Regions from separate parts of the Pseudomonas sp. A014 genome, predicted to be linked through region 3. Evidence: predicted binding sites of a transcription regulator. Region 3 holds the regulator's gene; each other region holds the start of a gene.
What was found. The regulator sigma-54, encoded in region 3, starts transcription at its own class of promoters, with help from an activator protein. The targets are predictions, from matches to a motif close to ANTGGCATNNANNTTGCTNT.
Positions count from the first base shown of each region.

Region 1: a site for sigma-54 is predicted at 2,787-2,806, ahead of nirB (nitrite reductase large subunit NirB). Genes of this name have one in related genera too.
Region 2: a site for sigma-54 is predicted at 5,825-5,844, ahead of ACTYOL_RS19650 (flagellar basal body rod protein FlgF). Genes of this name have one in related genera too.

Region 1 covers NZ_CP199001.1:4,452,457-4,463,060, forward strand. Annotated here, with positions in the region: gene nirD (nitrite reductase small subunit NirD) at 1-81, opposite strand, end outside; gene nirB (nitrite reductase large subunit NirB) at 81-2,633, opposite strand; gene ACTYOL_RS20665 (molybdopterin-dependent oxidoreductase) at 2,954-6,982, opposite strand; gene ACTYOL_RS20670 (ParD-like family protein) at 7,318-7,521, shown strand; gene map (type I methionyl aminopeptidase) at 7,518-8,294, shown strand; gene ACTYOL_RS20680 (DUF1266 domain-containing protein) at 8,364-9,056, shown strand; gene ACTYOL_RS20685 (molecular chaperone DnaJ) at 9,053-10,604, shown strand, end outside.
Region 2 covers NZ_CP199001.1:4,235,837-4,246,440, reverse strand. Annotated here, with positions in the region: gene ACTYOL_RS19680 (autotransporter outer membrane beta-barrel domain-containing protein) at 1-2,150, opposite strand, end outside; gene flgB (flagellar basal body rod protein FlgB) at 2,492-2,899, shown strand; gene flgC (flagellar basal body rod protein FlgC) at 2,902-3,345, shown strand; gene flgD (flagellar hook assembly protein FlgD) at 3,362-4,048, shown strand; gene flgE (flagellar hook protein FlgE) at 4,079-5,437, shown strand; gene ACTYOL_RS19655 (hypothetical protein) at 5,510-5,692, shown strand; gene ACTYOL_RS19650 (flagellar basal body rod protein FlgF) at 5,902-6,642, shown strand; gene flgG (flagellar basal-body rod protein FlgG) at 6,691-7,476, shown strand; gene flgH (flagellar basal body L-ring protein FlgH) at 7,537-8,232, shown strand; gene ACTYOL_RS19635 (flagellar basal body P-ring protein FlgI) at 8,245-9,354, shown strand; gene flgJ (flagellar assembly peptidoglycan hydrolase FlgJ) at 9,366-10,559, shown strand; gene flgK (flagellar hook-associated protein FlgK) at 10,572-10,604, shown strand, end outside.
Region 3 covers NZ_CP199001.1:1,085,852-1,096,455, forward strand. Annotated here, with positions in the region: gene ACTYOL_RS05215 (ZIP family metal transporter) at 1-773, shown strand, start outside; gene ACTYOL_RS05220 (HPr family phosphocarrier protein) at 803-1,075, opposite strand; gene rapZ (RNase adapter RapZ) at 1,096-1,950, opposite strand; gene ptsN (PTS IIA-like nitrogen regulatory protein PtsN) at 1,953-2,417, opposite strand; gene hpf (ribosome hibernation-promoting factor, HPF/YfiA family) at 2,430-2,738, opposite strand; gene ACTYOL_RS05240 (RNA polymerase factor sigma-54) at 2,817-4,310, opposite strand; gene lptB (LPS export ABC transporter ATP-binding protein) at 4,484-5,209, opposite strand; gene lptA (lipopolysaccharide transport periplasmic protein LptA) at 5,210-5,734, opposite strand; gene lptC (LPS export ABC transporter periplasmic protein LptC) at 5,721-6,293, opposite strand; gene ACTYOL_RS05260 (KdsC family phosphatase) at 6,302-6,826, opposite strand; gene ACTYOL_RS05265 (KpsF/GutQ family sugar-phosphate isomerase) at 6,827-7,801, opposite strand; gene ACTYOL_RS05270 (ATP-binding cassette domain-containing protein) at 8,047-8,856, shown strand; gene mlaE (lipid asymmetry maintenance ABC transporter permease subunit MlaE) at 8,856-9,653, shown strand; gene mlaD (outer membrane lipid asymmetry maintenance protein MlaD) at 9,653-10,138, shown strand; gene ACTYOL_RS05285 (MlaC/ttg2D family ABC transporter substrate-binding protein) at 10,148-10,604, shown strand, end outside.

The DNA.
Region 1 (10,604 bases), 2.6 Mb from region 3:
CGAATCGGCAATCAGATCATCGACCCGGCACACCGACTGCCAGGTATCCTGTGGTGCAACGACAGCATTGGACAGGTTCATCAAACGAGCTCCTCGACAGTAGGGATCAACTCCAGCGGCGTAGCCGGTCGACGCTGTTCGCGCTCACGCACGAAATGCACATCCGGGTCAGGCCGCTGGTCGTTGACGAAGGTGCGGAAGCGCTTGAGCTTCTCCGGGTCTTTCAGGGCGTTGGCCCATTCGCATTCGTAGCGGTCGACCACATGCTGCATCTGCGCTTCCAGCTCGTCGGCAAGGCCGAGGCTATCGTCAAGGATCACCGCCTTGAGATAGTCCAGCCCGCCGTCCAGGCCTTCGCGCCACACCGAGGTGCGCTGCAGTTTGTCGGCGGTGCGGATGTAGAACATCAGCACGCGGTCGATCAGGCGGATCAGGGTGTCGTCGTCCAGATCGGTGGCGAACAGTTCGGCATGGCGCGGGCGCATGCCACCGTTTCCACAAACGTACAGGTTCCAACCCTTGTCGGTGGCGATCACACCGATATCCTTGCTCTGCGCCTCGGCGCATTCACGGGTGCAGCCGGACACCGCGAACTTGAGCTTGTGCGGCGAACGCAGGCCCTTGTAGCGGTCTTCGATGCGCAGGGCCATGGCGACGCTGTCCTGCACGCCGTAGCGGCACCAGGTGCTGCCCACGCACGACTTCACCGTGCGGGTCGACTTGCCGTAGGCATGGCCGGTCTCGAAGCCCGCCTCGATCAGCTCGCCCCAGATCAGCGGCAATTCGTGCAACTGCGCGCCGAACAGGTCGATGCGCTGGCCGCCGGTGATCTTGGTGTAGAGGTCGTATTTCTTTGCCACCTGGCCGATCACGATCAACTTGTCGGGGGTGATTTCACCACCTGGGATGCGCGGCACCACCGAGTAGGTGCCGTTCTTCTGCATGTTGGCCATGAAGGTGTCGTTGGTGTCCTGCAGCGGTACCAGCGAGGGATCCATGATCGGCTGGTTCCAGCACGAGGCGAGGATCGAGCCCACGGTCGGCTTGCAGATGTCGCAACCGACATGCCCCTTGCCGTGGCGCTCAAGCAATTCGTTGAAGGTTCGAATGCCCTCGACACGCACCAATGCATACAACTCCTGGCGGGTATAGGCGAAGTGCTCGCACAGGCTCTTGTCGACCGTCACGCCGCGCGCGGTCAGTTCATGCTCGAACACCTGCTTGAGCAGCGCCGCACAACCACCACAGCCGCTGGCCGCCTTGGTGCAGCCCTTGACCGCCGCCAGGTCCGCGCAGCCACTGTCGATGGCCGCGCAGATCGCACCCTTGCTGACGTTGTGGCACGAGCAGATGGTCGCGCTGTCGGGCAGGGCATCGGCACCGAGCGTGGGCGCGCCGCCACTCTGCGGCAGGATCAGCGCCGCCGGATCCTGCGGCAGGGCGATGCCGTTCTGCACGTACTGCAGCAGGGTGTCGTAGTAGCTGTTGTCGCCGACCAGTACCGCGCCGATCACCCGCTTGCCGCTGGCGTCGACCACCAGGCGGCGGTAGCTGGCGTTGGCCTCGTCGATATAGCGGTAGCTGCGCGCGCCTGGAGTGGCGCCGTGGGCGTCACCGATGGAGCCGACATCGACCCCCAGCAGCTTGAGCTTGGTCGACATGTCGGCACCGGTGAACTCGGCACTGGCCTCGCCGACCAGCAGCGCAGCAAGGTTGCGGGCCATGCTGTAGCCTGGAGCAACCAGGCCGAACACGCTGCCGTTCCACGACGCGCACTCGCCGATGGCAAAGATCCGTGGATCGCTGGAGCGGCAGTTGCCGTCGATGACCACACCGCCGCGCGGCGCGATCTCCAGCTCGCAGGCACGCCCCAGGGCGTCACGCGGACGGATGCCGGCAGAGAACACGATCAGGTCGGTTTCCAGGTACTCGCCACCATCGAACTTCATGCGGTGGCGATACTCTTCGCCCGGGTCGATCGACTGGGTGGCGCGAGACAGATGCACGCCGACACCCAACGCTTCGATCTGCGCACGCAAGGCCGCGCCCCCTTCATGATCGAGCTGCACCGGCATCAGCCGTGGCGCGAACTCCACGACATGAGCCTCCAGCCCCAGCGACTTGAGCGCATTGGCGGCCTCGAGGCCCAGCAACCCGCCACCGACCACCACGCCACGCCGGGCGCCGGCGGCCGAGGCGCGGATGTCGTCAAGATCGTCGAGGGTGCGGTAGACCAGGCAGGCGGTACCGGTGGAGCCTTCGATCGGCGGTACGAACGGGTAGGAGCCGGTGGCGAGGATCAGTCGGTCGTAACCGTAGCGGCCCTGGGCAGTGACCACTTCACCCAGCGTGCGGTCGATCTCCAGTACCGCTTCGTGCAAGTGCAGGTGCACGCCGTGCTGACCGTAGAATTCGGGCTCGCACATGGCCAGTGCCTCGGCGCTGCTGCCGGCGAAGTATTCCGACAGGTGCACACGGTCGTAGGCGCGCTGGCGCTCCTCGCCGAACACGCGCAGCTCGAAGCGCGCCAGGGCGCCGCGCTCGATCAGTTGCTCGACCAAGTGATGACCGACCATGCCGTTGCCGACGATGACCAGTCGCTCTCGTTGTCCGCCGTTCGCTGTTGCCTTCATAGCCGATCCTCGATCACGGTGTGCGGGGCTTGCCCGACGCAAAGACAAAAAAAGGCGCCTGGAGCCGAAGCTCCAGGCGCCTTTGCCTGTACTCATCAGTGTGAGGCCCCTGTTGATCGCCGTTGATCAGTGGGGCTGTGTTGTAAATCGTTAAAAGCAGGGAGCGTGCCAAGGTGCAATCGGTGCTGGCACTATCGCGGGACAAGCCCACGCCAACAGGGGATGCAGCGTTGCGCGACCTGCAGGAGCGGGCCTGCCGCGCGAGAGCGCCGCACGCTGCACCGCCTCAAGCCGGTGCACCGCTCCCCATCCCGGTGCACTCAATACACATCGCGTCGATAACGCTTGCTCTTGCTCAACCCCTCGACATAAACCGCCGCCGCCTCGGCGCTCATCCGCCCGTGCTCGGCCACGACCTGGCGCAGCGCGGCATCGACATCCTTGGCCATGCGCTGGGCATCGCCGCAGATGTAGAAGTACGCCCCCGCCTCCAGCCACTGCCACAGCTCGGCACCCTGTTCGAGCATGCGCTGCTGCACGTACAGCTTCTCGGCCTGGTCACGCGAGAACGCCGTGCTCAGGCGCAGATGACCGCTGGCCTCCCAGGCCTGCAACTGCTCGCGGTAATAGAAATCGAAGGCAGCATGCTGCTCACCGAAGAACAGCCAGTTGCCGCCGGTCGCACCGCGGGCTTCGCGTTCTTCGAGAAAGGCACGAAACGGCGCGATACCGGTGCCAGGGCCAACCATGATGAGCGGCGTGGCATCGTCGTCCGGCAGTCGGAAATGCCGCGCAACCTGCGGGAAGATCGCCACCTCCAGCGCTTCGGCGCGGTCGGCGAGAAAGCTTGAACTCACGCCCTTTCGCTGGCCATAGCGCACGGTTGAAACGGTCAGGTGCACCTGCTGTGGATGGGCCTTGGGGCTGGAGCTGATCGAGTACATGCGGGGCTGCAAGGGCTTGAGCAGAGTCAACCAGTGCTCCAGTGACAGTTGCGGCGCGAAGGCAGCGAGCACATCGGCCAACTGCCGCCCCCACAGCCAGTCCGTGAGTTCGGCCTTGTGCTCGGGCAGCAGCAACCGACGCAGTTCACCGGCCTGCGGCGCCTGGCTGAAGGCTGCAAGCTGTTGCGAAGTGACCCGGGCGATCTCCAGGTGCCGCTCCATCGCCTCGGCCAACGGCATCGTCGGCAAGTCGGGCAGTTGCACGCGCCTCTCGCCATCGAGCCCCATCAGCTCGAGCAGCTCCTGGACCAGCGCCGGGCAGTTGCGCGGCCAGACACCCAGCGCATCGCCTGCCTCGTAGACCAGCCCGGTGCCTTGCAGGTCGAACACCACCTGGCGCGTTTCCTTGGTCGCTCCGGGCGCATTGAGCACACGGTTCTCGATGATGGGAGCCAGGCAGGGCTGCTGCCTGCCGAACACTGGCGCCGGCTTGGCTGTGACCTGCGCAGCGGCCGTCGGCCCCAGCAGCGGCAACAACGCCTGCAGCCATGTGACGAACGATGGATCGAAATCCGGTTCGCAATCGACCCGATCGAGCAGACGTCGGCCGCCCAGTTCAGCCAGACGCTGGTCGAGCTTGCGGCCAAAACCGCAGAACTGGTCGTAGCTGGAATCACCCAACGCCAGCACGGCGAAGGGCAGTGCCGCACACTGTGCCCCCTCCTCGCCCTGCAACGCCTGCCAGAACGCCGAAGCGCAGTCAGGCGCATCGCCGTCACCAAAGGTACTGGTGATCAGCAGCACGCTGGCGGCGCCACGCAACTGGCTGGGGCTGACTGCATCCATGCAGCTCAGCTCGACGGCCAGGCCCGCTTCGCGCAGATGCGCCGCACAGCGCTCGGCCAGCGCCTCGCCATTGCCGGTCTGCGAGGCCCACAGCACCCGATGCCTGGCAACCTCGGCCATGGCGACCGGCGCCACCACCGGCTGGGCGAACAGGCCGGCGATCAAGCCATCGACGAACAAACGACTGGCAGGCGCAAGCGGCGCACCGGGCGGCAGGCTGGGCACCCCCGGTGCGCGCGCCTGCCCAAGGCCGAGCAGAAAGCCCTGCAGGTAACGACGCTCCTCGTCCGCCAGGACGGGGGCCGGCAGGCTGTCCAGCCCCAGCAGGCGAGACAGGGTATCGGTGGGCATGATGGCAGACTCCGTAGAAATCGCGCAGGGCAGCTCGAGTGCCTCGATGCGTTCGCCTGCAACCCGCTCCAGGGTCACGGCGCAATGCTTGAAGGCCGGTTGCAGGGAAGTTGGATCGACCGCGTCACAGGTCACGGCGTTGATCGCCAGTTGCTCGCCATACAGGTCGTTCCAGTGAAAAGGGGCAAAGCAGTTGCCGACCAGCACCCGCTCGCTGATGCGTGCCGGCAGCACGGCCTGGCCGCGGCGCGAGCGGATCGCCACCTGATCCTTGTCGGCGATGCCCAGGCGTCGGGCGTCCTCGGGATTGATCTCGACGAAGGGGCCGGGCTCGAGCTTGTTCAGGCTCGGCACCTTGCCGGTCTTGGTCAGGGTGTGCCACTGGTGCTGCACGCGGCCGGTGTTGAGCACCAGCGGAAAGTCGGCATCCGGCAGCTCGGTCGGCGCCAGCCAGGGCCGAGCGAAGAACCGCGCCTTGCCACTGGGCGTGGGAAAGGCCAGTGCGGGGCGCTCGCCCTGGGCATCGTGCAGCAGCGCCTGGCTGCTGCCGTCGTTGAGATAGCGCAGCGGGCTGCGGTCGTCCGCGCGCCCGGGCGCACTTGGCCACTGGCGCGGCTTGTCGCGTAGCTCGGCGTAGCCGATGCCACGCAGGTCATAGCCGGTGGCGGGATTCCAGAAGCGGCGGATCTCGTCGTACACCGCTTCGGCATCGGCATAGCTGAACGCCTCGGCATAGCCCATGGCACAGGCGATGCGGGCGATGATGCGCCAATCCTCAAGGCTTTCGCCGGGCGCTGCGACCGCACGCGGCATCAGGGTGAGGTTGCGCTCGCTGTTGATCATCACGCCCTCGCCCTCGGCCCACAACGCGGCCGGCAGCAGGATGTCGGCATGGCGGTTGGTCTCGGTGTCGAGGAAGGCGTCCTGGGCGATCACCAACTGCGCCTCGTGCAGGCCGTCGATCACCTGCTGGCGGTTGGCGACACTGGCCACCGGGTTGCTGCAGATGATCCAGCAGGCCTTCACTTGCCCGGCCTTCATCTGCTCGAAAAGCGCCACCGTGCCTTCACCGCCTTCGCTGCGCAGCGCGCCCGGCGCCAGGCCCCACTGCTGCTCGACGAACGCACGGTCGCCCGCCACCTGCGCCGAACGCTGGCCCGGCAGACCCGGGCCCATGTAGCCCATCTCACGGCCGCCCATGGCGTTGGGCTGGCCGGTCAGCGAGAACGGTCCGCTGCCAGGTCGGCAAATCGCGCCGGTGGCCAGGTGCAGGTTGCACAGCGCGTTGCTGTGCCAGGTGCCATGGATGCTCTGGTTGAGGCCCATGGTCCAGCAGCTCATCCACTCCGACGCCCCACCGATCCAGGCAGCCGCCTGACGGATATCGGCCTCGGCAAGGCCGGTCAGGGCCGCGACCCGTTCGGGGGTGTAGTCGGCGAGAAACGCAGGCATCTCGTCCCAGCCCTCGGTGTGGCGGGCGATGAAGTCGATGTCTGTATGGCCGTTCTCGTGCAACAGGTAGAGCAAGCCGTTGAGCAGAGCCAGATCGCTGCCCGGGCGCACTTGCAGGAACAGGTCGGCCTTGTCGGCGGTGGCACTGCGACGCGGGTCGACGACGATCAGCCGAGCCCCGGCCTTCACTCGGTCGAGCAGGCGCAGGAACAGGATCGGATGACAGTCGGCCATGTTGGCGCCAATGACGAAGAACACCTCGGCACGCTCGAAATCCTGGTAGCTGCCCGGCGGGCCGTCGGCGCCCAGCGACTGCTTGTAGCCGCTGCCGGCACTGGCCATGCACAGCCGCGAGTTGGATTCGATATGGCGGGTGCGGATAAAGCCCTTGGCCAGCTTGTTGGCCAGGTATTGAGCCTCCAGCGACATCTGCCCGGACACATAGAGCGCCACGGCATCCGGCCCATGCTCGTCGATGATCGCGCGCAGGCGCGCGGCCGATTGCGCAATGGCGTCGTCCATGCCGGTGCGCACCGGCTGCTGGCTGCGCTGCTGGCGCACGAAGGCGTGCTCCATGCGTCCGGCAGCGGACAGTGGCAGGTGTGCGGTGAGGCCTTTGGTGCACAGGCGTCCGAAGTTGCTCGGATGCTGTTTGTCACCGCTGATCTTGACCACCTTGCCCTCGGCCACGGTCATGACAATGCCGCACCCGACCCCGCAATACGGGCAAACGCTGCGCACCTCGCTGCTGCTCATGGGCGGTCTCCCTGAAAACGCAAAAGGCGCCGGCTACCCGGCCTGCAGGGCAAGCGGGGTAACACGGCGCCTTTGTCGTGAAGATGTAGGGCCCCTCGGCGTTGAGGGGTCCGGATGCTGCTGAATCAGCAATTTGCGGGCCAGTTGCGCAATGGCGGTGGCCTTGGCGCGGGCAACCCGCACCCGCAGGCCTGCGCAGCCCAGAGGGCGGGTCGCCCCGCGAAAACATCGACGCGATATCCGCCCCGTCTTGATACCCCCGCGCACCAGAAGATGACACGACGCCCAACCGACTATATGATCCGTATACGTTTCATATACCAGGAAGATTCCCCATGGGCATCGTCAAGATCTGCGACGACCTCCACGAAGACCTGCGCATCGCCAGCGCCGCGATGTCGCGCTCGATCAACGCCCAGGCCGAACACTGGATCCGCATCGGCATGCTCGCCGAACTGCACCCCCAGGCCACCTACCAGGAACTGCTGCGTCAACTGCTGCGCCAGGAACAAGCGAATCTCAAGGAGCTGCTGCAATGAGCGAGGTGATACTCAAGAACCCCGAGCAACTGGCACTGATGCGCAGGGCCGGGCAGTTGCTGGCACAGGTGTTCGCCGACCTTGACGGTTTCATCCGCACCGGGGTGACCACGATGCAGATCAATGACCGCGCCGAAGCCTTCATCGTCGAGACGCTCAAGGCGCGCCCGGCGAGCAAGGGCCAGTACGGGTTCCCCTATTCGCTGAACACCTCGGTGGACCAGGTCGTCTGCCACGGCATGCCCAAGGTTGACGAGGTGCTGCAGGAAGGCTCGATCATCAACGTCGACATCACCCTGGAACAGGGCGGCTATATCGCCGACTCGTCGAAGATGTACCGCATCGGCGCAATCAGCGAGGAGGCCCGGCGCCTGGTCGACACCACCTACGAGGCGCTGTGGAAAGGCATCGAACAGGTGCGCCCCGGCGCCACCCTGGGCGATATCGGCCACGCCATCCAGCAGTTCGCCGAGGCGGCGGGCTACAGCGTGGTACGCGAGTACTGCGGCCACGGCATCGGCCGGCAGATGCACGAAGCGCCGCAGGTGCTGCACTACGGCCAGCGCGGCATGGGCCTGAAACTCAAGCCCGGGATGGTGTTCACCATCGAGCCGATGATCAACCAGGACGCCCGCGGCACGCGCACGCTGAAAGATGGCTGGACGGTGATCACCCGCGATGGCGGGCTGTCGGCGCAGTGGGAGCACACCGTCGCGGTGACCGAGCAGGGCTATGAAGTGCTGACGCTGCGAGCGGAAGAAGGCCGGCGTTGAGGCCTGCGTAGACGGCCCCCTTGCTGCCTCTCTACAATCGCGCCACACCCCTCGCCCCGGACACTCTTCATGGACGAATCCGCACAGCATTGGCTGCATGCCCTCTCCGCCCCGATGGCCGCACTCAACGGTGCCAGCTACACCGCCGCCGAATACTTCGAAGGCGAAGACCAGACCGACCTGGAAAGCGGCTGGGGCATCAGCACCCGTGCTCAGTTGCTCGACGTGCTCGGCATGGCCGACAACGGCCACGCCAGCGAGATGAGCAACGCCTACTGGCAGTTCCAGCGCTGCCTGCCAAGCCAGTGGCAGGCACTGCTCGCTACGCTGACACCACGTGACCAGGTCAAGTACAACTACGCCGCCTGCACCTTTCCCGACTGCGGCCCGGGCGGAACCCGCGCCTGGGACATCGGACGCATGAGCTTTCTGCTGCGCGCCGGGGTGAAAAAGGGCCATATCAGCCGCGACGAAAGCCTCTACCTGCACTATCGCCTGGCCTTGCGCGCCCGCCATTACTACAACCGCTGGGACAGCTACATCGCCGGGTACCTGTTCGGCAAGGCGCTGTGGAATGTCTCCGACAGCAGCGACGAAACGTTCGCCGCCAACCTGGAGCGTCAGGGCAACGAACACTGGAATCGCTGCATTGTCCTGAACCTGAGGATCGGCGCCAACGCGCTGCTCGCCGACCTGCCCTGGGAGCTGCCGTTGCCTGAGCCGGAACGCCCGGCATCACTGGAAGAGGACTGCTGGTCATGAGTTGCTGGATTCGCCTGGGCATCGAGCCGACCCAGGACCTCGACACCATCCGCCAGGCCTACCGCGGCCGCCTGCCGACGCACCATCCGGAAACCGACCCCGAAGGCTTCCAGGCCCTGCGCGCCGCCTACGAGGAAGCACAGCGCCTGGCCCGCGAACACGCCGAAACCGGCGCGGCGCCCGAGCAGCAAGCAGCCGACGGACAGAGCGAAGCGTCCACCAGCGAAGTCTTCGAGGCGTTCCATGCACTGCTCGAAGACTCCACTCGCCGTTACGAACCCCAAGCCTGGCAGGACTACATCGCCCAGCTCGACGAACTGCCCCTGGAGCAACTGGAAGACCTCAGCTGGCGACTGCTGCACAACCTGCGCAACTGCGGACCGATCTCGTACCAGTGCGCACGCCTGCTGGCCCAGCGCATGGGCTGGGCCGAGCAGTTGCTGCGCCTGGCGCCGGAGGATGCCCAGGAGATAGAGGCCTTCCTGCAGCGCATCGAGGAACCCGATCCCTTCGACACCCGCCTGATGCAAAGCTGGTCGCCCGCCGCGCAACTGGAAACCCTTTGGTACTTCCGCAGCCTCGGCTACTACCATCAGGAGCGCCCGCTGTTCGAGTACGCACAGTTCGCCGGGTGCCACACCTGCGTGGCGTTCCCAGACGACGAGCATCTGGTTCAGCGTCTGACCGAACAGTTCAGCCAGGTGGGCATCGGCAGCCTCACCCTGCATGCACGCCTGCAGCTCCAGCACCAGCAGGCGCCGGACGATGTCGACCTGCTGTTCTTGCTGGCCCGCCAGGCCGACGCCCTGGGCGCCGAGCAGCAAGCCCTGGACTGCTGGCTACGGCTGTGGCGCGAACACCGCCACCCGCAGGCCGAACGCTGGCTGCTCGACCTCTGCGCGCGCTACCAGCCGCAACGCCTGCCACTGCTGATCCAGGCCCTCGACCAGCAGAGCACGCCCGACACCTGGCCCGCCGACCTGGCCGATCCGGCACAGGTCCTGGGCAGCCCGGCACAGTCGCCGCAGACACTGGCGCGCTGGTCCGAAGCCTCGCGCCTGGGCCTTGAGGGCATCGCCGCCACCTACATCGACTGGCGCCTGGACGGCGACGACGAACTGCCGCTGCTCGCCTGGCTGCTGCCCAACCAGGACGATCGCGAATTGCACCGCCGCTATTGGCAGGCCTGGGCCCTGCAACGCGGTGAAGCCGGCTTGCTGCGCACCATTGTCGATGAGCGCCTGGGCAACGACCCGCTCGATGCCTTGATCCTCGAAGGCTTCCAGCGCCAGGCGGCGCAGCAACTGCATTGGCTCGAACACTCACCGGTGGCGCGTGCACTGGTGGAGTATTGCGCACGTGACGAGGGGCCGGTGGAACTGCCAGAGGCGCTCAAGTCCGACGCACTGCACCCGGCCTGCCGCGAGTGGCTGCGGCGCATGCGGGTTTATTCGCCGCGAGCGCTGGGCGAGCTGAACGAGCATTTCGACATGCGCCGCATGTTCACCGTGCCATTCGGCCTGGTGCTGATGGAAGAACTGGCACTGA
Region 2 (10,604 bases), 2.9 Mb from region 3:
ACGGCCAGCTGGTCGCTGTCGTAATCGGCCTTGGCTCGGGTATCAGCGATCTCGCGCTTGCCTTCGTTGTCGCCCAGGCCGTAGGTCAGGCTGGCGTCGACGAAGTAGTTGCCCAGGGTGTAGGCGCTGTACAGGGTGAAGGCATGGCTCTCTACCGAAGTCTTGTTGCCACTGCTGCCGTTGACGTCGGTGTCCAGGAAGCTGTACGCCAGGCCCAGGGTGAGCTGGTCGTTGAGCTTGCCATCGGCACCGACGGCAATGCCGCGACTGTAGGCGTTGTAACCGGCCACGCCGTCACGGTTGTTCTGGGTGGCGTCGCTGTACAGCGATTGAATCCACACGCCGGCCTGGCTGAAGCCTTCGCCCGAAGAGGCGCCACGCAGGCTGCTGGCACGGCTGCTGATGGCGTTGCCGATCATGCGCTGGCTTCCGGTGGCCGCATGGCGGGCGCCGCCGTTGACTTCCGGGGTCAGCTGGCGGGCCAGTCTCGCGACCTGGGCCTGGTCTGCGGTGGCGGCGTAGGCCAGCAGCGGGTCACCTTTGGGCAGTTGAGCCAGGAGGCCATTGTTGATGGCGTTACCGATCGCGCCCTGGGCATTGCCGTTGCCGCCGCCTTCCTTGACGATTTCGGTGATCTCGTCGACCGGCTTGGTCGTGACTTGTGCGTAGATCTTGTTGTCTTCCACCGCGCTGCTCTGCACGCGCAGCAGTGCCGAGGTGCTGGTGACCTGGATGCCGTTGGGGTCAAGGTCGTGGCCTGCGGTGTCCACCAGCTGTACCTGGCCGGCCTCGACCAGCAGGTAGCGCGATCCGGACGGCTGGAAGTCCTCTTCGTCGGCGTGCAGGGCGATGCGCGAGCCTTGTTCGAACTTGCTGGTGCCGCTGACCTTGAGTACCGCCACGCTCGGGTCGGTTTCGCTGGACAGCTCCAGGCCCAGCGCCGAGTTGCCGGCGATCGACAGGTTGCCGTCGATCACGGTGCGGGCCGCGGTCAGTGACAAGGTTGCACGGGTGTCGTCGCTCAGGTTGCCGACTTCGATCCAGCCACCAGGCTTGAGGCGGATGTCCGGGGTGCTGTGGGGCAGGTAGTGGGCCTGGAACTCGCTGTCACCTTCGATCTCGATGTTGCTCAGCCCGTCCAGCATGCCGGTGATCTGGCTGCCCTCGCGCAGGATGAGTTCGACCGGCCGATTGCTGTGGCTGGCGTCGATGGCCACCTGGGCCATGATGATGCCGCTGTTGAAGATGTTCAGGTCGCCGTGGTCGCGATACCAGGGTTGCTGGCCGGGGGCGTCATATGCGACATCGCCGATGCGAATGCCGGTGCCGCTCAGGGCGTAGATCGAGCCACGGTTGTCGATGTGTCGCCCGAGGCTGGTGGTCAGGGTTGCACCGTCGAGCGCGATGGCCTGGCTATTGGTGTCGCTGGCGACGATATTGCCGTGGTTTTCGATGCTGTCCAGGCGGGTTGGCATGCCGGTGGCGCCGCCGCGCGAAGTGGCGTTGACGCTGATGGCATTGGGGCCGCTGCTTTCGATGGCGCCGCGGTTGATGATCTTGCCCTGCACGGTGGCACCGGCGAGGTTGAGAGTGATCGCGTTGTAGCCATAGGCGCGGATCTTGGCATTCTGGGCATTGACCACGTCGCCCTTGATCAGCGTCGATTGACCGGTGGCGCTGGCCAGGTTGATGCCGTAGGCCTCTCGTCGGTTGATGATGCCGATGCCGGTGCCGGCCTGGAGCGTGCCCTGGTTGATCAGGTTGCCATCGAGCGTGGTATTGCTGATTTTCAGCGCATTGCCATCGAGGCTGGTGCTCCTGACGAAGGCCTGGTTCACCAGGTCGCCGGTCACCTGGCTGTTGCGCAGGGTGAGGGCATCGCTGCGATTGACCATGTCCACGGAGGTGCGGTCGTTGTCGTTGATCGGGCTGTTGAAGGTCAAGCCGCCCTGTACGGTGGCGTCGTCGAGCACGACCGCACTGCGGGAAATATTGGTGAAGCTGCCGCCGAACTCGAGCCCGTTCGCGTAGCTCTGGTGGCTTGAGGTGAAGCCGGCATCGGTAAGCTGGACGGTCTGGCCGTGGGCAGGCAGGGCGCAGGCGGCAATTGCCAGGGCCAGCAGGGTCTTGCGATAGGTCAGCGGGGACACGGTTTCTTCCTTGGAAGGCAATGGGGACAGTGCGCATCCATGCTGTGCCTGAAACCGTAACTAGTGGCCTCATGCCACATTTCTGCGCGGTCGCGAATGCTACTCGTAGTGATGGCAAAATAACACTGGTCTGTTGACGTCAATTTTTTGGATTGCCGCTTTTGCCGCTCTGCAATTGCCGCTCACCCGCCACCAAGCGGAAGCACTTTGCCGCTTTTCTGGCATTGCCGCTGCTCACTGATACAGCCGATGCCCGGTATTACTGGGGTTGCGCCTGTTGGCACAGGCCTTGCTATAGCTTGGCCAACGCAACGCTGGTCAACCTTCGAAGGTTCCCCGACATGAGCATCAGCTTCGACAAGGCCCTCGGCATCCATGAAAAGGCACTGGGCTTCCGCGCCCAGCGCGCCGAGGTGCTGGCCAACAACATCGCCAACGCCGACACGCCCAACTACAAGTCGCGTGACATGGACTTCTCCTCGGTGCTTGCCGCCGAGGCAGACAAACAAAGCAACGGGCGTATCTCGCTGACCCGCACCAACGGCCATCACATCGAGGCCGAAGGCCTGGCCATGGCCGACGACAGCCTCAAGTACCGCACGCCGATGCAGCCGTCGATCGATCAGAACACCGTCGATGCCCAGATCGAACAGTCGAACTATGCGCAGAACGCCATCGACTTCCAGGCCAGCTTCACCTTGCTCAACAGTAAATTCAAAGGGCTGGTATCGGCCCTGCGTGGAGAGTGACCATGTCCCTTGCCAGTGTCTTCAACATCGCCGGTAGCGGCATGAGCGCGCAGAACACGCGCCTTAACACCGTCGCCTCGAACATCGCCAACGCCGAGACCGTCTCCTCGAGCATCGATCAGACCTACCGCGCGCGCCACCCGGTGTTCGCCACCACCTTCGAGCAGGCCCAGAACGGTGCCGGCCAGTCGCTGTTCGACGACCAGGGCCAGGCCGGCCAGGGGGTGCAGGTCAAGGGGATCATCGAGGACCAGAGCAATCTGGAAGCCCGCTACGAGCCCAATCACCCGGCGGCGAACAAGGACGGCTACGTCTACTACCCGAACGTCAACGTGGTCGAGGAAATGGCTGACATGATCTCCGCCAGCCGTGCGTTCCAGACCAACGCCGAACTGATGAACACCGCCAAGACCATGATGCAGAAGGTGCTGACCCTGGGTCAGTGATTGAGGAGCGCAACGCATGGCAGTCAATATCAATGATGTGCTCGCCAATTCTGGTGTTAGCAACGGCACCAAGAAGCCAACCAGCGAGCCGACCGACAAGAACGCGCTCGGCAAGGATGCCTTCCTGCAGTTGCTGGTCACCCAGATGCAGCACCAGAACCCGCTCGACCCGCAGGACAACGGTGAGTTCGTTGCCCAGCTGGCGCAGTTCAGCAGCCTGGAGGGTATCCAGACCCTCAACGAGTCGGTCAATGCCATTACCGGTTCGCTGGGTTCGTCTCAGGCACTGCAGGCGTCGTCGCTGGTCGGTCGCTCGGTGATCGTGCAGAACGACAAGGCGTTGGTCGATCCGACCAAGAGCTTCAATGGTCAGGTCGTGGTGCCGCAGAACATCGAGAGCGGCAAGGTCACGATCAAGGACAAGGATGGCAACGTCGTCAAGACCATCCAGTTGGGCGAACAGAAGAAGGGCACTGCCGACTTCATCTGGGATGGCACCAACGACAAGGGCGAGAAGGTTGCGGCGGGCAATTACACCTTTACCGCGACGACCACCGTCGATGGCAAGGCTCAGGAGATGTACACGCTGCTGCCAGCCACCGTCACCAGTGTCACCGTGGGCGGCACTGGCGGCGAGATGATGCTCAACCTGGCGGGTATCGGCAAGGTCGGCATCTCCAAAGTACAAACCATCGGAATCTAAGGCCGGCCTGTTCGGCAGAAGGAGCAAAGCATGTCTTTCAATATCGGCCTTAGCGGTCTCTACGCAGCCAACAAGCAACTCGACGTTACCGGCAACAACATCGCCAACGTCAATACCACAGGTTTCAAGTCGTCGCGTGCCGAGTTCGCCGACGTCTACGCCGGTGCCAACCGCCTGGGCGTGGGCCAGAACCAGGTCGGTAACGGTGTGCGCCTGGCGGCGGTGTCGCAGCAGTTCACCCAGGGTGACGTGAACAACACCGGCAACGTGCTGGACATGGGCATCCAGGGCCAGGGCTACTTCGTCCTCTCCGACAACGGCTCGCTGACCTACACCCGTGCCGGTGCCTTCCGCACCGACAAGGACAACAACGTGGTCACCTCCGATGGCCTGAACCTGCAAGGTTATGCCGCCGACAGCACCGGCAAGATCCAGAAGGGCATCCTCACCAACCTGAAGATCGATACCTCGGCGCTGGCCCCCAAGGCCACCACCCTGATCGACCAGGGCATCAACCTGAACTCCTCCGCCGACACCATCCCGCTGGAAGTGTCCAACGGCGCGACCCCGCCGGTGATGGTGCCGAACAAGCCGTTCGACCCGGCCGACCAGTCGACCTACACCAAGTCCTTCCCGACCAAGGTGTACGACAGCCAGGGTAACGAGCACACCATGGAGCAGTTCTACCGCAAGACCGGCACCAACGAGTGGACCATGTACACCCTGGTCGATGGTCGCAACCCGCTGAACCCGGGCAGCACCACGCCGCTGACCGGCACCATGACCTTCAACTCCGACGGCAGCATCAAGGCCATGACCACCGACAACACCACGGTGCCGGCGGCCAACTGGAGCGTGACCAACAACACCTTCAGCCTCAAGGGCTGGATCCCGGCCGCGAAGGATGCCGCAGGCAACTGGGCGGCCAACGGTTCGGATGGCAATGCCGACGGCATGCGCCTGGCCATGAACAGCACCACCTCGTACAACACCGAGACCGCGCGCATGTCGCAGAACCAGGACGGCTATGCCACTGGCATCCTGTCGAGCCTGTCGATCGACTCCACCGGGGTGATGTTCGCAAGCTTCAGCAACCAGCAGTCTCGCGCCATCGGCCAGGTTGCGATTGCCAGCTTCGCCAACGACCAGGGCCTGCAGCAGATTGGCGGTACTCGTTGGAAGGAAACCTTCTCCTCGGGTATTCCGGGCATCGATGCGCCGAAGACCGGCACCCTCGGTTCGGTCGAGTCCAACTCGCTGGAAGCGTCCAACGTCAACCTGACCCAGGAGCTGGTCGAGCTGATCAAGGCGCAGAGCAACTACCAGGCCAACGCCAAGACCATCTCCACCGAGAGCACCATCATGCAGACCATCATCCAGATGACCTGATGGTCGCTGGCTGAGCGTGTCTGGATGAACCCCTTTCCCGTGAAGGGGTTCGTCGTTTTTGCAGGAGGGATCATGAAAAAGTTGGCTGTCGCGCTGCTTGCGGCGCTGTGTCTGCTCCAGGCCCAGGCCGGTACCGCGCCGTGGTGGCGTTGGGAAAGTCAGGTGGATGGGCGACTGGTGTGTTCGCAGTGGTCGCCGGGGGAGGGCTGGAAGCGATTTGCCGGGCCTTACAACAATGGCGGGTGTCGCGACTAGCAACACTGCTATTGCTGAACTTTGGCACCCCCTTGCCGCCAGCGGCAAAGCAGCGCCGGATAACCGACGTTGCACCCTCGATGAAATTCGCTAAAGGCCCGTATTCACGGGCTTTTTCTTGCCTTGGAGAAAGTTGGTTCGGAACTTGCTTTACAGCCTGCACAGCAACGGTGAGCGGCAATCGATCGCCAGTGCAGCGGAGGATGACTGTGGACAAGATGCTTTACGTGGCCATGACCGGCGCCGCCCAGAATGCGGTGGCACAGAAGGCCCACGCCAACAACCTGGCGAACGTTTCCACCACTGGTTTTCAGCGTGACCTGGAGCAGGCGCGCTCGATGCCGGTGTTCGGCGACAGCTTTCCGGCGCGTGCCTTCGCCATGAGCGAGCGGCCTGCCACCGACTTTACCGCAGGCCCGATGATCGAGACTGGTCGCGAGCTGGACGTGGCGGTCAGTGGCAATGGCTTCATCGCCGTGCAGGCCCCGGATGGCAGCGAAGCCTACGTACGCACCGGCAGCCTGAACATCGACGCCCTCGGCGTGTTGCGCGCCGGCAATGGCATGCCGGTGATCGGCAATGGTGGCCCGATCGCCATTCCGCCCGAGCAGAAGGTCGAGGTCGGTGACGATGGCACCATCAGCATCCGCGCCATGGGCGAAGACCCGCGCGTCATGGCCGAGGTCGATCGGATCAAGCTGGTCAACCCCGACATCAAGAGCATCAGCAAAGGCCTCGACGGCCTGATCCACACCAACAGCGGCCAGCCGGCCGATGCGGACGTCAATGTCCGCGTGGTGTCGGGCTTCCTCGAAGGCAGCAACGTCAATGCCGTCGAAGAGATGACCTCGGTGCTGGCCCTGTCTCGCCAGTTCGAGCTGCACGTCAAGATGATGAAAACAGCCGAGCAGGGCGACGAAGCCATGGCTCGGGTTTTGCAAATCAGCTAATCACTTTTGAACGAGTGCCGTAAAACAGGCGCACGAGGAGAACACTAAATGCTTCCGGCTCTCTGGGTCGCTAAAACCGGCCTGTCCGCACAGGACACCAACCTGACGGTCATCTCCAACAACCTGGCCAACGTCTCGACCACTGGTTTCAAGCGTGACCGTGCCGAGTTCCAGGACCTGTTGTACCAGACCAAGCGCCAGCCTGGTGCCCAGTCGACCCAGGATAGCGAGCTGCCTTCGGGCCTGCAGGTCGGTACCGGTGTGCGCATCGTCGGCACCCAGAAGAACTTCCAGACCGGCAGCCTGCAGACCACCGAAAACCCGCTGGATCTCGCGGTCAATGGTCGTGGTTTCTTCCAGGTCCTGCAGCCCGACGGCACTGTCTCCTACACCCGTGACGGCACCTTCCACCTGAACTCCGATGGCCAGGTCGTGACTGCCAACGGTTTCGCCCTGGAGCCTGCCATCGTCGTGCCACCGGAGGCGCAGACCTTCACCGTCGGCCAGGACGGCACCGTGTCGATCACCACCACCGGCAACCCGGCCGCGCAGATCATCGGCAACATCCAGACCGCGGACTTCATCAACCCGGCCGGCCTGCAGGCGATTGGCAACAACCTGTTCTTCGAGACCGCTGCCAGCGGTGCGCCGCAGGTCGGTACCCCGGGCCTGAACGGTTTCGGCACCACCCTGCAGCAGACCCTGGAAAACTCCAACGTCAGCACCGTCGAAGAGCTGGTGAACATGATCACCACCCAGCGCGCCTACGAGATGAACTCCAAGGTCATCTCCACCGCCGACCAGATGTTGTCGTTCGTCACCCAGCAACTGTAAGTCCTGGCTCTAGCTACCCGGCCGCTGTTGCAGCGCCTGTTACACCGTGAGGTAAGCGTCATGAATCGTCTGTTGTCCGTCGTCGCCCTGGGAGGGGCTGTGTTGCTGGCCGGTTGCGTTGCGCCGACGGCAAAGCCCAACGACCCGTACTACGCGCCTGTACTGCCGCGTACACCTTTGCCGTCGGCGGCCAACAACGGTTCGATCTACCAGGCCGGGTTCGAGCAGAACATGTATGGCGATCGCAAGGCGTTTCGTGTCGGTGACATCATCACCATCACCCTCAACGAGCGTACCTCGGCGAGCAAGAACGCCGGTTCCCAGATCCAGAAGGACAGCAACGCCAATATCGGCCTGACCTCGCTGTTCGGCACCACCCCCAACACCAACAACCCGTTCGGCGGCGGCGACCTGTCGCTCAACGCGGGGTACAAGGGCGAGCGTGCCACCAAGGGTGCCAGCCAGGCCAGCCAGGGCAACACCTTGACCGGCTCGATCACCGTGACGGTGGCCGATGTACTGCCCAACGGCATCATCGCCGTGCGCGGCGAGAAGTGGATGACCCTCAACACCGGCGAAGAGCTGGTGCGTATCGCTGGTCTGATCCGCGCCGATGATATCGCCACCGACAACACCGTGCCGTCCACGCGAGTGGCCGACGCGCGCATTACCTATTCGGGCACCGGCTCCTTCGCCGATGCCAGCCAGCCCGGGTGGCTGGACCGCTTCTTCATGAGCCCGCTTTGGCCCTTCTGAGTACGGATGACCATGTTCAACGCCAGGCAGTTGATTGCCGCGACCTTGCTCCTGTCCTTCGCGTTCGGTGCCCACGCCGAGCGCCTGAAGGATATCGCCAGCATTTCCGGCGTGCGCGCCAACCAGTTGATCGGCTACGGCCTGGTGGTCGGGCTCAACGGCACCGGTGACCAGACCACCCAGACCCCGTTCACCCTGCAGACCTTCAACAACATGCTGTCGCAGTTCGGCATCAAGGTACCGCCAGGTTCGGGCAACGTGCAGTTGAAGAACGTCGCTGCAGTGTCGGTGCACGCCGACCTGCCGGCCTTCGCCAAGCCCGGCCAGGTGATCGACATCACCGTGTCCTCGATCGGCAACTCCAAGAGCCTGCGTGGCGGCAGCCTGCTGATGACCCCGCTCAAGGGGATCGATGGCAACGTCTACGCCATTGCCCAGGGCAACCTGGTGGTCGGTGGTTTCGATGCCGAAGGTCGCGATGGCTCGAAGATCACCGTCAACGTGCCGTCGGCCGGTCGCATCCCTGGCGGCGCTTCGGTCGAGCGAGCGGTGCCGAGCGGCTTCAACCAGGGCAACAGCCTGACCCTGAACCTCAACCGTCCTGATTTCACCACCGCCAAGCGCATCGTCGACAAGGTCAACGAACTGCTCGGCCCGGGCGTTGCCCAGGCGCTGGACGGCGGTTCGGTGCGCGTCACCGCGCCCATGGACCCGAGCCAGCGGGTCGACTACCTGTCGATCCTCGAGAACCTGGAGATCGATCCGGGCCAGGCCGTGGCCAAGGTCATCATCAACTCGCGTACCGGCACCATCGTCATCGGCCAGAACGTCAAGGTATCGCCGGCCGCCGTCACCCACGGCAGCCTGACCGTGACCATCACCGAAGACCCGATCGTCAGTCAGCCGGGGCCGTTCTCCAACGGTCAGACTGCCGTGGTGCCACGGTCGCGGGTCAATGCGCAACAGGAAGCCAAGCCGATGTTCAAGTTCGGCCCGGGGACCACGCTGGATGAAATCGTCCGTGCGGTGAACCAGGTCGGCGCGGCACCGGGCGACCTGATGGCGATCCTCGAAGCCCTGAAACAGGCCGGCGCCTTGCAGGCCGACCTGATCGTGATCTGAGGACGCTGGCGATGAATCCGAAGAGCCTGGTTTCAAGTTCCGCCGACAGCGGCGCCTACACCGACCTCAACCGTCTGAGCTCGCTCAAGCACGGGGACCGTGACAGCGATGCCAACATCCGCAAGGTGGCCCAGGAGTTCGAGTCGCTGTTCATCGGCGAAATGCTCAAGGCCTCGCGCAAGGCCGGCGATGTGCTGGCTGCCGACGATCCGATGAATACCGAGACGGTCAAGCAGTACCGCGACATGTACGACCAGCAGTTGGCCGTGAGCATGTCCCGTGAAGGCGGCGGTATCGGCCTGCAGGACGTACTGGTGCGTCAGCTGTCGAAGAACAAGGGTGTGCGCCCGAACACCAGTCCGTTCCCGCGTATCGACGGCAATGCGCCGGCGCTGTGGGGCACGAAAGTGGTCGCACCTGCCCACGCCACCGAATCGACGTCCACCCGCAACGACGTTGCGGCGCTCAATGCGCGGCGTCTGGCGCTGCCGGGCAAGCTCACCGACCGTCTGCTCGCCGGCATCGTGCCGTCGGCGGGCAATCCTGCGGCGACCAACACCGCGGCGTTGCCGGGCCGTGGCGACATCCCGCCCGGTGGCGTGGCCACCGGTGACTGGGAGCCGGCCCAGGCCTTCGCCGCGCCAGGGCGTGGCATGCAGATTCTCGGGCGCGCGGTGGCCCAGCCGCCGCTGGCGCCGAAGAAAGCCTTCGCCGACAGCGACGAGTTCGTCGCCACCATGCTGCCGATGGCCGAGCAGGCCGCCAAGCGCATCGGTATCGACCCGCGTTACCTGGTGGCCCAGGCCGCCCTGGAAACCGGCTGGGGCAAATCGGTCATGCGCAACACCGATGGCAGCAGCAGCCACAACCTGTTCGGCATCAAGGCCACCGGCAATTGGCAGGGCGGCGAGGCGAGGGCGATCACCAGCGAGTTCCGCAACGGTCAGTTCGTCAAGGAGACGGCCGCGTTCCGTTCCTACGACTCTTATCAGGACAGTTTCCACGACCTGGTCAGCCTGCTGCAGAACAACGCGCGCTATCAAGATGCGGTGAAGGCGGCCGATAACCCAGAACAGTTTGTGCGAGAGCTGCAGAAGGCCGGGTATGCCACCGACCCGAACTACGCCAGCAAGATCTCGCAGATCGCAAGACAGATGAAGTCGGACACGAGCTACGCAATGCTCGGGACCACCACGCAACTTTAAGGGCAGCGAATCATGGCGAGCTTGATCAATATTGGCATGTCGGGG
Region 3 (10,604 bases):
AGCCGCGCATGTTACGTGCGCTTGAAGGCGGTGCATTGTGCGCACTGGGCACGGCGCTGGGCGCGGTCCCGGTGCTGGTGATCCGCAACATGCCGGTGGCGGTGGCTGACACCTTGCTTGGCTTCGGTGCCGGGGTGATGTTGGCAGCCACCGCGTTCTCTCTGATCATCCCGGGCCTTGATGCGGCTCAGTCCATTGGCTTCAGCCCTTGGGGCGCCGGTGGCCTGGTCAGTGCCGGGTTGTTGTTCGGGGCGCTGTGCCTGTTCCTGGTCGACTTGAGAATCTCCGGGGTTTCGCCGGAGTCCATGGTCGGGCAAGGCAATCAGCCGGTGATCGCTGCGCGGATCTGGCTGTTCGTAGCCGCGATCATCGCGCACAACATCCCGGAAGGCATGGCCATTGGTGTTTCCGCTGGCGGCGGCATGCCAGACGCCGACAGCCTCGCCATGGGCATTGCCCTGCAGGACGTGCCGGAGGGGCTGGTGATCGCGTTGGTGTTGGCAGGGGCTGGGATGTCGCGGTTCAAGGCCTTCCTCATCGGTGCTGCATCCGGGCTGGTGGAGCCGGTAGCGGCGGTGATCTGTGCCTGGCTGGTGAATGTTGCCGAGCTGCTGCTACCGCTTGGGCTTGCGTGTGCGGCAGGAGCGATGTTGCTGGTGGTGACCCAGGAAATCATTCCCGAGTCACGCAGCAATGGCAATCATCGCCTGGCAAGCCTGGGGTTATGCATCGGCTTCTGCCTGATGATGGTGATGGACACTGCGATGTCCTGAGGCTGTCAGGCAAGGGACGGGGCGGGAGCTTACTCGCCTTCGTCAAAATAATTGTTGATCAGCGCCACCAGTGCATCCAGTGCGTCGTTGTCCTGCTCGCCTTCGGTATGCAGGTGCACTTGGGTGCCTTTGCCCGCGGCCAGCATCATCACTGCCATGATGCTCTTGCCGTCCACCAGCTTGTCGGGGGCTCGCCCGACCCGAACCTGGCAGGGGAACTTCCCGGCCACGCCGACGAACTTGGCTGCCGCCCGGGCGTGCAGGCCCAGCTTGTTGATGATGGTGATTTCGCGGGCGGGCATCGTGGGGTGGATCCTGTGGGTTAGAGGTCGCGGTGACGGACCTGGACGTTTTTCAGGGTTTGCTGCAGCAGTTGTCCGAGGCGCTCGGTGATATAGACAGAGCGGTGGTGTCCGCCGGTGCAGCCGATGGCGATGGTGACGTAGGCGCGGTTGCTGGCGGCAAAGCGCGGTAGCCACTTCAACAGGTAGCTGGAGATGTCCTGGAACATTTCCTCGACGTCCGGTTGTGCTGCCAGGTACTCGATCACTGGCGCTTCAAGGCCAGAGTGCTCGCGCAACTCGGGTTTCCAGTAAGGGTTTGGCAGGCAGCGCACGTCGAACACCAGATCGGCGTCCACCGGCATGCCGCGTTTGAAACCGAAGGATTCGACGAGAAAAGCGGTGCCGGGTTCAGGCTGGTTGAGCAGGCGCAGCTTGATCGAGTCACGCAGCTGGTAAAGATTAAGGCTGGTGGTATCGATCTTGAGGTCGGCGAGGTCGGCGATGGGGCCGAGCAGTTCGCTTTCTACGCGGATCGCTTCGGCGAGCGAACGGTCCGCGTTGGTCAGCGGGTGGCGACGGCGGGTTTCGGAGAACCGCTTGAGCAGCGTGTCCTCGTCGGCGTCCAGGTACAGCACGTCACACTGGATGTGACGTGCGCGAGCGTCCTCGAGCAATTCGGGGAAGCGCGACAGATGGCTCGGCAGGTTGCGCGCATCGATGGACACGGCGACCTTGGGTTGCATCAGTTCGGTATTGATCAGCGCGTTTTCCGCCAACTGCGGCAGCAACCCGGCGGGCAGGTTGTCGATGCAGTAGTAGCCGTTGTCTTCCAGCACATCGAGCGCGGTGCTCTTGCCGGAGCCGGACCGGCCGCTGACGATGATCAGGCGCATGTTCAGTGCTCGTTCTGTGCGTCCAGGACTACCTGGTAGAGGGCTTCGCTGCTGTCGGCGGCACGCAGGCGATCACGGACTTCCTTGCGATCGAGCATGCTGGCGATCTGGCGCAGCAGTTCGAGGTGGGCATCGGTGGCCGCTTCCGGGACCAGCAGCACGAACAGCAGGTCCACGGGGGCGCCGTCGATGGCGTCGTAGTCGATGGGAGCGTCCAGATGCAGCAGGGCGCTGACGGGGGCAGTACAACCTTCCAGGCGGCAATGAGGAATGGCGATGCCATTACCGAAACCGGTGGAGCCCAGTTTTTCGCGAGCGATGAGCTTTTCGAAGACGTCTTGCATCGCAAGCTCAGGTACTTGCTCGGCAATCAGGTTGGCGACCTTTTCCAGGGCGCGCTTCTTGCTGCCGCCCGGCACGTTCACGAGGGAACGGCCGGGGGTCAGGATGGTTTCAAGTCGGATCATGGATGAGGGGGATCAGCGGGCAGCTGCACCTTGCAGCAGGCTTTGCTGTTTTTCCTTGTGTTTTTTCAGTTGGCGGTCGAGCTTGTCAGCCAGTGCGTCGATCGCGGCATACATGTCTTGGTGTTCAGCGTTGGCGACCACTTCGCCGCCGGGAATCTGGAGTGTCGCTTCAACCTTCTGCTGCAGCTTTTCGACTTTCATGATCACCGTTGCATTGGTGATCTTGTCGAAATGTCCTTCCACGCGGGCGAGCTTCTCGAGCACGTATTCGCGCAGTGGTTGGGTGACTTCTACATGCTGGCCACTGATGTTGACTTGCATACAGCTTCTCCTTTGTTGCCCGTGCATAAAGAGGCAGGTATTGCACCTGCCACTGAAACGCTGTGGCACATCCCGGCGCTACATCAATCGCTTGCGCTCGCTCGACGGGGCAATCCCCAGCGATTCGCGGTACTTGGCGACGGTGCGGCGGGCTACCTGGATGCCTTGTGCCTCCAGTAAACCAGCGATCTTGCTGTCACTCAATGGCTTTTTCTGATTTTCCGCGGCCACCAGTTTCTTGATGATCGCGCGGATCGCCGTAGACGAGCATTCGCCGCCTTCGGCGGTGCTCACATGGCTCGAGAAAAAGTATTTCAATTCGTAGATGCCACGGGGGGTGTGCATGTACTTCTGTGTGGTGACCCGCGAAATGGTCGATTCGTGCATGCCTACCGCTTCGGCGATGTCGTGCAGCACCAGCGGTTTCATGGCTTCGTCGCCATGATCGAGGAAGCCGCGCTGATGTTCGACGATTTGCGTGGCCACTTTCATCAGCGTCTCGTTGCGGCTTTGCAGGCTCTTGATGAACCAGCGCGCTTCCTGCAGCTGGTTGCGCATGAAGGTGTTGTCGGCGCTGGTGTCGGCGCGGCGGACGAAGCCTGCATACTGCGGATTGACTCGCAGGCGAGGCACGGCCTCCTGGTTCAATTCGACCAGCCAGCGGTCGCTGTCCTTGCGTACGATGACGTCCGGGATCACGTACTCCGGCTCGCTGGATTCGATCTGCGAACCTGGGCGCGGATTGAGGCTTTGCACCAGCTCGATGACCTGGCGCAGCTCGTCTTCCTTGAGCTTCATGCGACGCATCAGCTGGCTGTAGTCGCGGCTGCCGAGCAGGTCGATGTAGTCGGTAACCAGGCGCTGGGCCTCGGCCATCCACGGCACGCTCGCCGGCAGCTGGCGCAGTTGCAGCAGCAGGCATTCGCCCAGGTTGCGGGCGCCGACGCCGGCCGGCTCGAATTGCTGAATGCGGTGCAGCACCGCTTCGACTTCATCCAGCTCGATGTCCAGCTCGGGATCGAATCCGGCGCAGATTTCCTCGAGGCTGTCTTCCAGGTAGCCCTGGTCGTTGATGCTGTCGATGAGGGTGACCGCGATCAGGCGGTCGGTGTCGGACATCGGTGCCAGGTTGAGCTGCCACAGCAGGTGGCTCTGCAGGCTTTCGCCGGCAGAGGTGCGGGTGGTGAAGTCCCACTCGTCTTCATCGTTGCTGGGCAGGCTGCTGGCGCTGGTCTGGTAGATGTCTTCCCAGGCCGTGTCGACCGGCAATTCGTTGGGGATGCGCTCGTTCCACTCGCCTTCTTCGAGGTTTTCCGTGCTGACGGTAGTTTCCTGGAAGCTGTTGTCCTGGGCTTCGGCGGCAGGTTTGCTTTCGCCGTTTTCCGCCATTGGATCGCTGTTGTCGAAGTCGTCGCCGTCTTCCTGACGTTCGAGCATCGGATTGGACTCCAGCGCTTCCTGGATTTCCTGCTGGAGGTCCAGGGTGGAGAGCTGGAGCAGACGGATGGCCTGTTGCAACTGCGGGGTCATCGTCAGTTGCTGGCCCATTTTTAGGACGAGCGATGGTTTCATGGCTGGGGCTTAATACCTTGTTCGCCGGCGCGCATGCGCCATCCACTACAGGGCGCCGGAGCGCCAAATCTTAAGCAAGTTATATGCCTGAAATTGTAGCGTTTGCCTAGAGCACTGTAACACTTAAGCCCGTTTCACCAGGCATTTCCAATGCTCCAGGCAGCTCCCGGGCGTCAGAGTCGGAACTCGTGGCCCAGGTAGACTTCCTTGACCAACTGGTTGGCCAGGATGGTCTCGGCGTCGCCTTCGGCGATCAGTTGACCATCGTTGACGATATAGGCGGTCTCGCAGATGTCGAGGGTTTCGCGCACGTTGTGGTCGGTGATCAGTACGCCGATGCCCTTGGCCTTCAGATGGTGGATGATCTGTTTGATATCACCCACGGAAATCGGGTCGACGCCGGCGAAGGGTTCGTCCAGCAGGATGAATTTCGGCGCAGTCGCCAGGGCGCGGGCAATTTCGACGCGACGGCGTTCGCCACCGGACAGGCTCATGCCGAGGTTGTCGCGGATGTGGCTGATATGGAACTCCTGCAGCAGGCTTTCCAGCTCCTTGCGCCGTCCCTCGCGGTCCAGGTCCTTGCGTGTCTCGAGGATGGCCATGATGTTGTCGGCGACCGACAGCTTGCGGAAGATCGAGGCTTCCTGCGGCAGATAGCCGATGCCTGCCTGGGCCCGGCCATGCATGGGCTGATGGCTGACATCGTTGCTGTCGATGAGCACGCGGCCCTGGTCGGCCTGGACCAGCCCTACGATCATGTAGAAGCAGGTGGTCTTGCCGGCGCCGTTGGGGCCGAGCAGGCCGACGATCTGGCCGCTGTCGATCGACAGGCTGACGTCGCGGACGACCTGGCGGCCCTTGTAGCTCTTGGCCAGGTGCTGGGCTTTGAGGGTTGCCATTTACTCGGCCTTTTTCTTCGGTTGGATCACCATGTCGATACGCTGACGAGGTGCGGTCACGTTACCACCACGGCCAGCGGTCGCCACCTGGGTCTTGGTGTTGTAGACGATCTTCTCGCCTTCGGTGGTGTTGCCTTCGTTCTCGACCTTGGCGCGGTCGGTGAGGATGACGATATCCTTCTGCGCCTGGTACTGGATGGTGACGGCCCAGCCCTTCATCTTGTCGGGTTTTGCAGCGCTCTGCTGTTGCTCGAAGTAGGCCAGGTTGCCCACCGAGGTCACGACGTCGATGTCGCCCGAGGCGGCGCGAGTCATGGTCACGGTGTTGCCTTTGATCATCATCGAGCCCTGGGTGATGATCACATCGCCGGTGTAGGTGGCAACGCCCTGTTTGTCGTCCAGATGCGCGTTGTCCGCCTGGATGCGGATTGGCTGGTCACGGTCGTTCGGCAGGGCCAAGGCGCTCGCGCTTCCCAGTGCTGCGCTCAGGCTGAGCAAAAGGGGGAGGGTTTTAACGAGCCTCATACTGTCCTCTTACGTTGGACAGCAGGTCCATCCTGCCGTCTTCCAAATATGCTTTCATTCCTACACCCGTAGTCGTGCCACCGGCGCCGTCGATTCTAACGGCTTGGGCGGTCTGCGCATATTGCTTCTGCGGGAACACCGTCATGCGGCTACTGGTGATCAGGGTGTCGCGTTGTTTTTCGTCGGTGCGGGCGATCCGCACGTTGTCGATCAGTTCGACCTCGGTACCGTCCGGGTTGACCTCGGCGCGCACGCTCTGCACGTGCCATGGGAAAGCTGTCCCACGGTAGATGTGCATGTCTGGCGTGGTCACCAGGGTGACTTCGCTGGCCTTCAGGTGCTCGACCTTGTCCGCGGTCATCTCGTATTGCAGCCTGCCGTCGGGCAGGTACTGTACGCTGTGGGCGTTGATCGCATAGTAGTCGATGGCGCTTTCGTCGACCTGGGCCGTGGGCTTGTCGAGGAAGCTCTCGGGGCTGATGTTCCAGTAGCCGACCGCCACCAGCAGCGCAGCGATGGCTGCCAGCAGCACGGCATTTCGAAGTTTCTTGCTGAGCATGGCGTGGCCTACAGGTAATGGGCGTTGGCAGCGTCCAGGGTACCCTGGGCCTGCATGATCAGTTCACAGAACTCGCGGGCTGCGCCTTCGCCGCCGCGTGCCTGGGTGACGCCGTGGGCGTGCTCGCGGACGAAGGTCGCGGCATTGGCCACGGCCATGCCCAGGCCCACCCGGCGGATTACCGGGAGGTCGGGAAGGTCGTCGCCCAGGTAGGCGACCTGCTCGTAGCTCAGGCCCAGCTCGGCGAGCAGGCCGTCCAGCACCACCAGCTTGTCTTCGCGGCCCTGGAACAGGTGTGGAATGCCCAGGTTCTTTGCCCTGCGCTCGACCACGGGGGTCTTGCGTCCACTGATGATCGCGGTGGTTACGCCCGAGGCCATGAGCATCTTGATGCCGTGGCCATCGAGGGTGTTGAAGGTCTTGAATTCGCTGCCGTCCTCGAGGAAGTACAGGCGGCCGTCGGTCAGCACGCCGTCCACGTCGAAGACGGCCAGCTTGATGGCTTGGGCACGTTGCATCAGGTCCTGGGTCATTTACATCACTCCGGCGCGCAGCAGGTCGTGCATGTTCAGGGCGCCGGTCGGACGATCCTGGTGATCGACCACTACCAGCGCGCTGATCTTGTGGTCTTCCATGATCTTCAAGGCTTCGGCGGCGAGCATTTCGGCGCGGGCGGTCTTGCCGTGAACGGTCATGACTTCGTCGATGAGCGTCTTGTGCACGTCGATGTTGCGATCCAGGCTACGACGCAGGTCGCCGTCGGTGAAGACGCCGGCCAGGCGGCCGTCGTGCTCCATGACCACGGTCATGCCCAGGCCCTTGCGCGACATTTCCAGCAAGGCGTCCTTGAGCAGTGTGCCGCGCTGCACCTGGGGCAATTCGTCGCCCGCGTGCATGACGTTCTCGACTTTCAACAGCAGGCGGCGGCCCAGGGCGCCACCCGGATGGGAGAACGCGAAGTCCTCGGCGGTGAAGCCTCGTGCCTCGAGCAGGGCGATGGCCAGGGCATCGCCCAGGACCAGAGCGGCGGTGGTGGACGAGGTGGGTGCCAGGTTCAGCGGGCAGGCTTCCTGGGCGACGCTGGCGTCGAGGTTGACTTCTGCAGCCTGTGCCAGTGGTGAGTCGGGCTTGCCGGTCAGGCTGATCATCTGGATGCCCAGGCGCTTGATCAGCGGCAGCAGCGTGACGATCTCTGCGGTGCTGCCGGAGTTGGACAGGGCGAGGATGACATCGTCGCGGGTGATCATGCCCATGTCGCCGTGGCTGGCTTCGGCCGGGTGCACGAAGAACGACGGGGTGCCGGTGCTGGCGAGGGTGGCGGCGATCTTGTTGCCGATATGGCCGGACTTGCCCATGCCGACCACGACAACCCGCCCCTTGCTGGCCAGGATCAGCTCGCAGGCCTTGACGAAATTGCCGTCGATACGGGCCCGCAGGCCTTCTACGGCCTCGAGTTCCAGGCGCAGGGTGCGCTGGGCGGATTGGATCAGCTCGCTGGATTGGCTCATGTCGAAAAAGCAATGCCTGATGAAAAGGCGCCGATTATAGCGGCAATGTTTGAAACGCTCACCTTCGAGTTGTCGTAGGCAGTTGCAAAATTGCTGTACGGTGCCTGAACGACTCGGGGAAATGGCCTTGGGGACAACTTTGCGCGGTGCTATAGTTCGCCGCTATTCGGCCCGCCAGGGATGCGTGTGCCTTCATGATGAAGGCAGGCGTCCATGTAGACGAGGCTGCATTGCAAGGAGTCTAGATGAGTTCGGATAGCGCCTACGCGGTCGAGTTGAAGGGCGTCACCTTCAAACGCGGTTCGCGCAGCATTTTCAGCAATGTCGACATCCGTATCCCCCGCGGCAAGGTCACTGGCATCATGGGGCCTTCCGGGTGCGGCAAGACAACTCTGCTGCGCCTGATGGGCGCGCAATTGCGCCCCTCCAGTGGCGAAGTCTGGGTAGGCGGGCAGAACCTGCCGGCCCTGTCGCGCAGCGACCTGTTCGATGCGCGCAAGCAGATGGGGGTGCTGTTTCAGAGCGGTGCGCTGTTTACCGACCTGGATGTCTTCGAGAACGTGGCCTTCCCGCTGCGTGTGCACACCCAGTTGTCCGACGAGATGATTCGCGACATCGTCCTGATGAAACTGCAGGCCGTGGGCCTGCGCGGTGCCATCGATCTGATGCCGGACGAGCTGTCAGGCGGCATGAAGCGCCGTGTGGCGCTGGCCCGGGCGATTGCGCTGGATCCGCAGATTCTCATGTACGACGAGCCTTTCGTCGGCCAGGACCCTATCGCCATGGGCGTTCTTGTGCGCCTGATCCGCCTGCTCAACGACGCCCTGGGCATCACCAGTATCGTCGTCTCGCACGACCTGGCCGAGACCGCGAGCATTGCCGACTACATCTATGTGGTCGGTGATGGCCAGGTACTGGGGCAGGGCACGCCGGACGAACTGATGGGGTCGGACAACCCGCGTATCCGCCAGTTCATGAAGGGCGATCCGGACGGTCCGGTGCCATTCCACTTTCCTGCGCCAGACTACCGCGCCGATCTGCTGGGGACGCGTTGATGCGCAGAAAATCCATACTCGAACGCATTCGCCTGTTCGGGCGCGCCGCCATCGACGTGCTGGCCGTGCTCGGGCGCTCGTGCCTGTTCCTCTTCCATGCCCTGGCCGGACGCGGCGGCATCGGTGGCGGCTTCCAGCTGTTGACCAAGCAGCTCTATTCGGTGGGTGTGCTGTCGCTGGCGATCATCGTGGTATCCGGCATGTTCATCGGCATGGTGCTGGCCCTGCAGGGCTATAGCATCCTCACCAAGTACGGCTCCGAGCAGGCCGTCGGCCAGATGGTCGCCTTGACGCTGCTGCGCGAGCTGGGACCGGTCGTCACAGCGCTGCTGTTCGCCGGGCGTGCGGGTTCGGCGCTGACGGCCGAGATCGGCAACATGAAGTCCACCGAGCAGCTCTCCAGCCTGGAGATGATCGGTGTCGACCCGCTCAAGTACATCGTCGCCCCGCGCCTCTGGGCCGGCTTCATCTCGCTGCCGCTGCTGGCGCTGATCTTCAGCGTGGTCGGCATCTGGGGTGGATCGTGGGTGGCCGTGGACTGGCTGGGGGTCTACGAGGGCTCGTTCTGGGCCAACATGCAGAACAGTGTTTCTTTCAGCGATGACGTGATCAACGGGCTGATCAAAAGCCTGGTGTTTGCCTTCGTCGTCACCTGGATCGCCGTATTCCAGGGGTATGACTGCGAACCCACTTCAGAGGGGATCAGCCGTGCCACCACCAGGACCGTGGTCTATGCCTCGTTGGCAGTCCTGGGTCTGGACTTTATTCTGACCGCCTTGATGTTTGGAGATTTCTGATGCAAAACCGCACCCTGGAAATCGGTGTCGGCCTGTTCCTCCTGGCCGGGATCCTGGCGCTGCTGCTGCTGGCCCTGCGTGTCAGCGGCCTGTCGGCCAGTCCGACCAGCGACACCTATAAAGTTTATGCGTACTTCGACAATATCGCCGGTTTGACTGTCAGAGCTAAAGTGACCATGGCCGGTGTGACCATCGGCAAGGTCACGGCCATCGATCTGGATCGCGATTCCTATACCGGTCGGGTCACTTTGCAGCTGGACAAGTCGGTCGACAATCTGCCGACCGATTCCACTGCTTCGATCCTGACCGCCGGGTTGCTCGGCGAGAAGTACATCGGCATCAGCGTGGGCGGTGAAGAGCAGGTGCTCAAGGATGGCAGCACCATCCACGACACCCAGTCGGCCCTGGTGCTGGAAGATCTGATTGGCAAGTTCCTGCTCAACTCCGTTGGCAAGGAACCGAAAGAAGCCCAACCAGCTAATTGAGGAGTTTCCATGATTTCGATCCTGCGACGTGGCCTGCTGGTCCTGCTGGCGGCCTTCCCCCTGATGGCCCTGGCGGCGCCGGGCCAGTCTCCGCGCGACGTGGTTCAGGGCACCACCACTGAACTGCTGTCCGACCTCAAGGCGAACAAGGCGCAGTACAAGTCCAACCCGACCGCTTTCTATGATGCGCTCAATCGCATCCTTGGCCCGGTGGTCGACGCTGACGGCATCTCCCGGAGCATCATGACCGTCAAGTACTCGCGCAAGGCCACGCCCGAGCAGATGCAGCGCTTCCAGGAGAATTTCCGCCGCAGCCTGTTCCAGTTCTACGGCAACGCACTGCTTGAATACGACAACCAGGGCATCACCGTCGATCCAGCCAAGCCGGATGATGGCCAGCGTGCTTCGGTGGGCATGAAGGTGTCTGGCAACAATGGCGCGGTATACCCGGTCCAGTACACCCTGG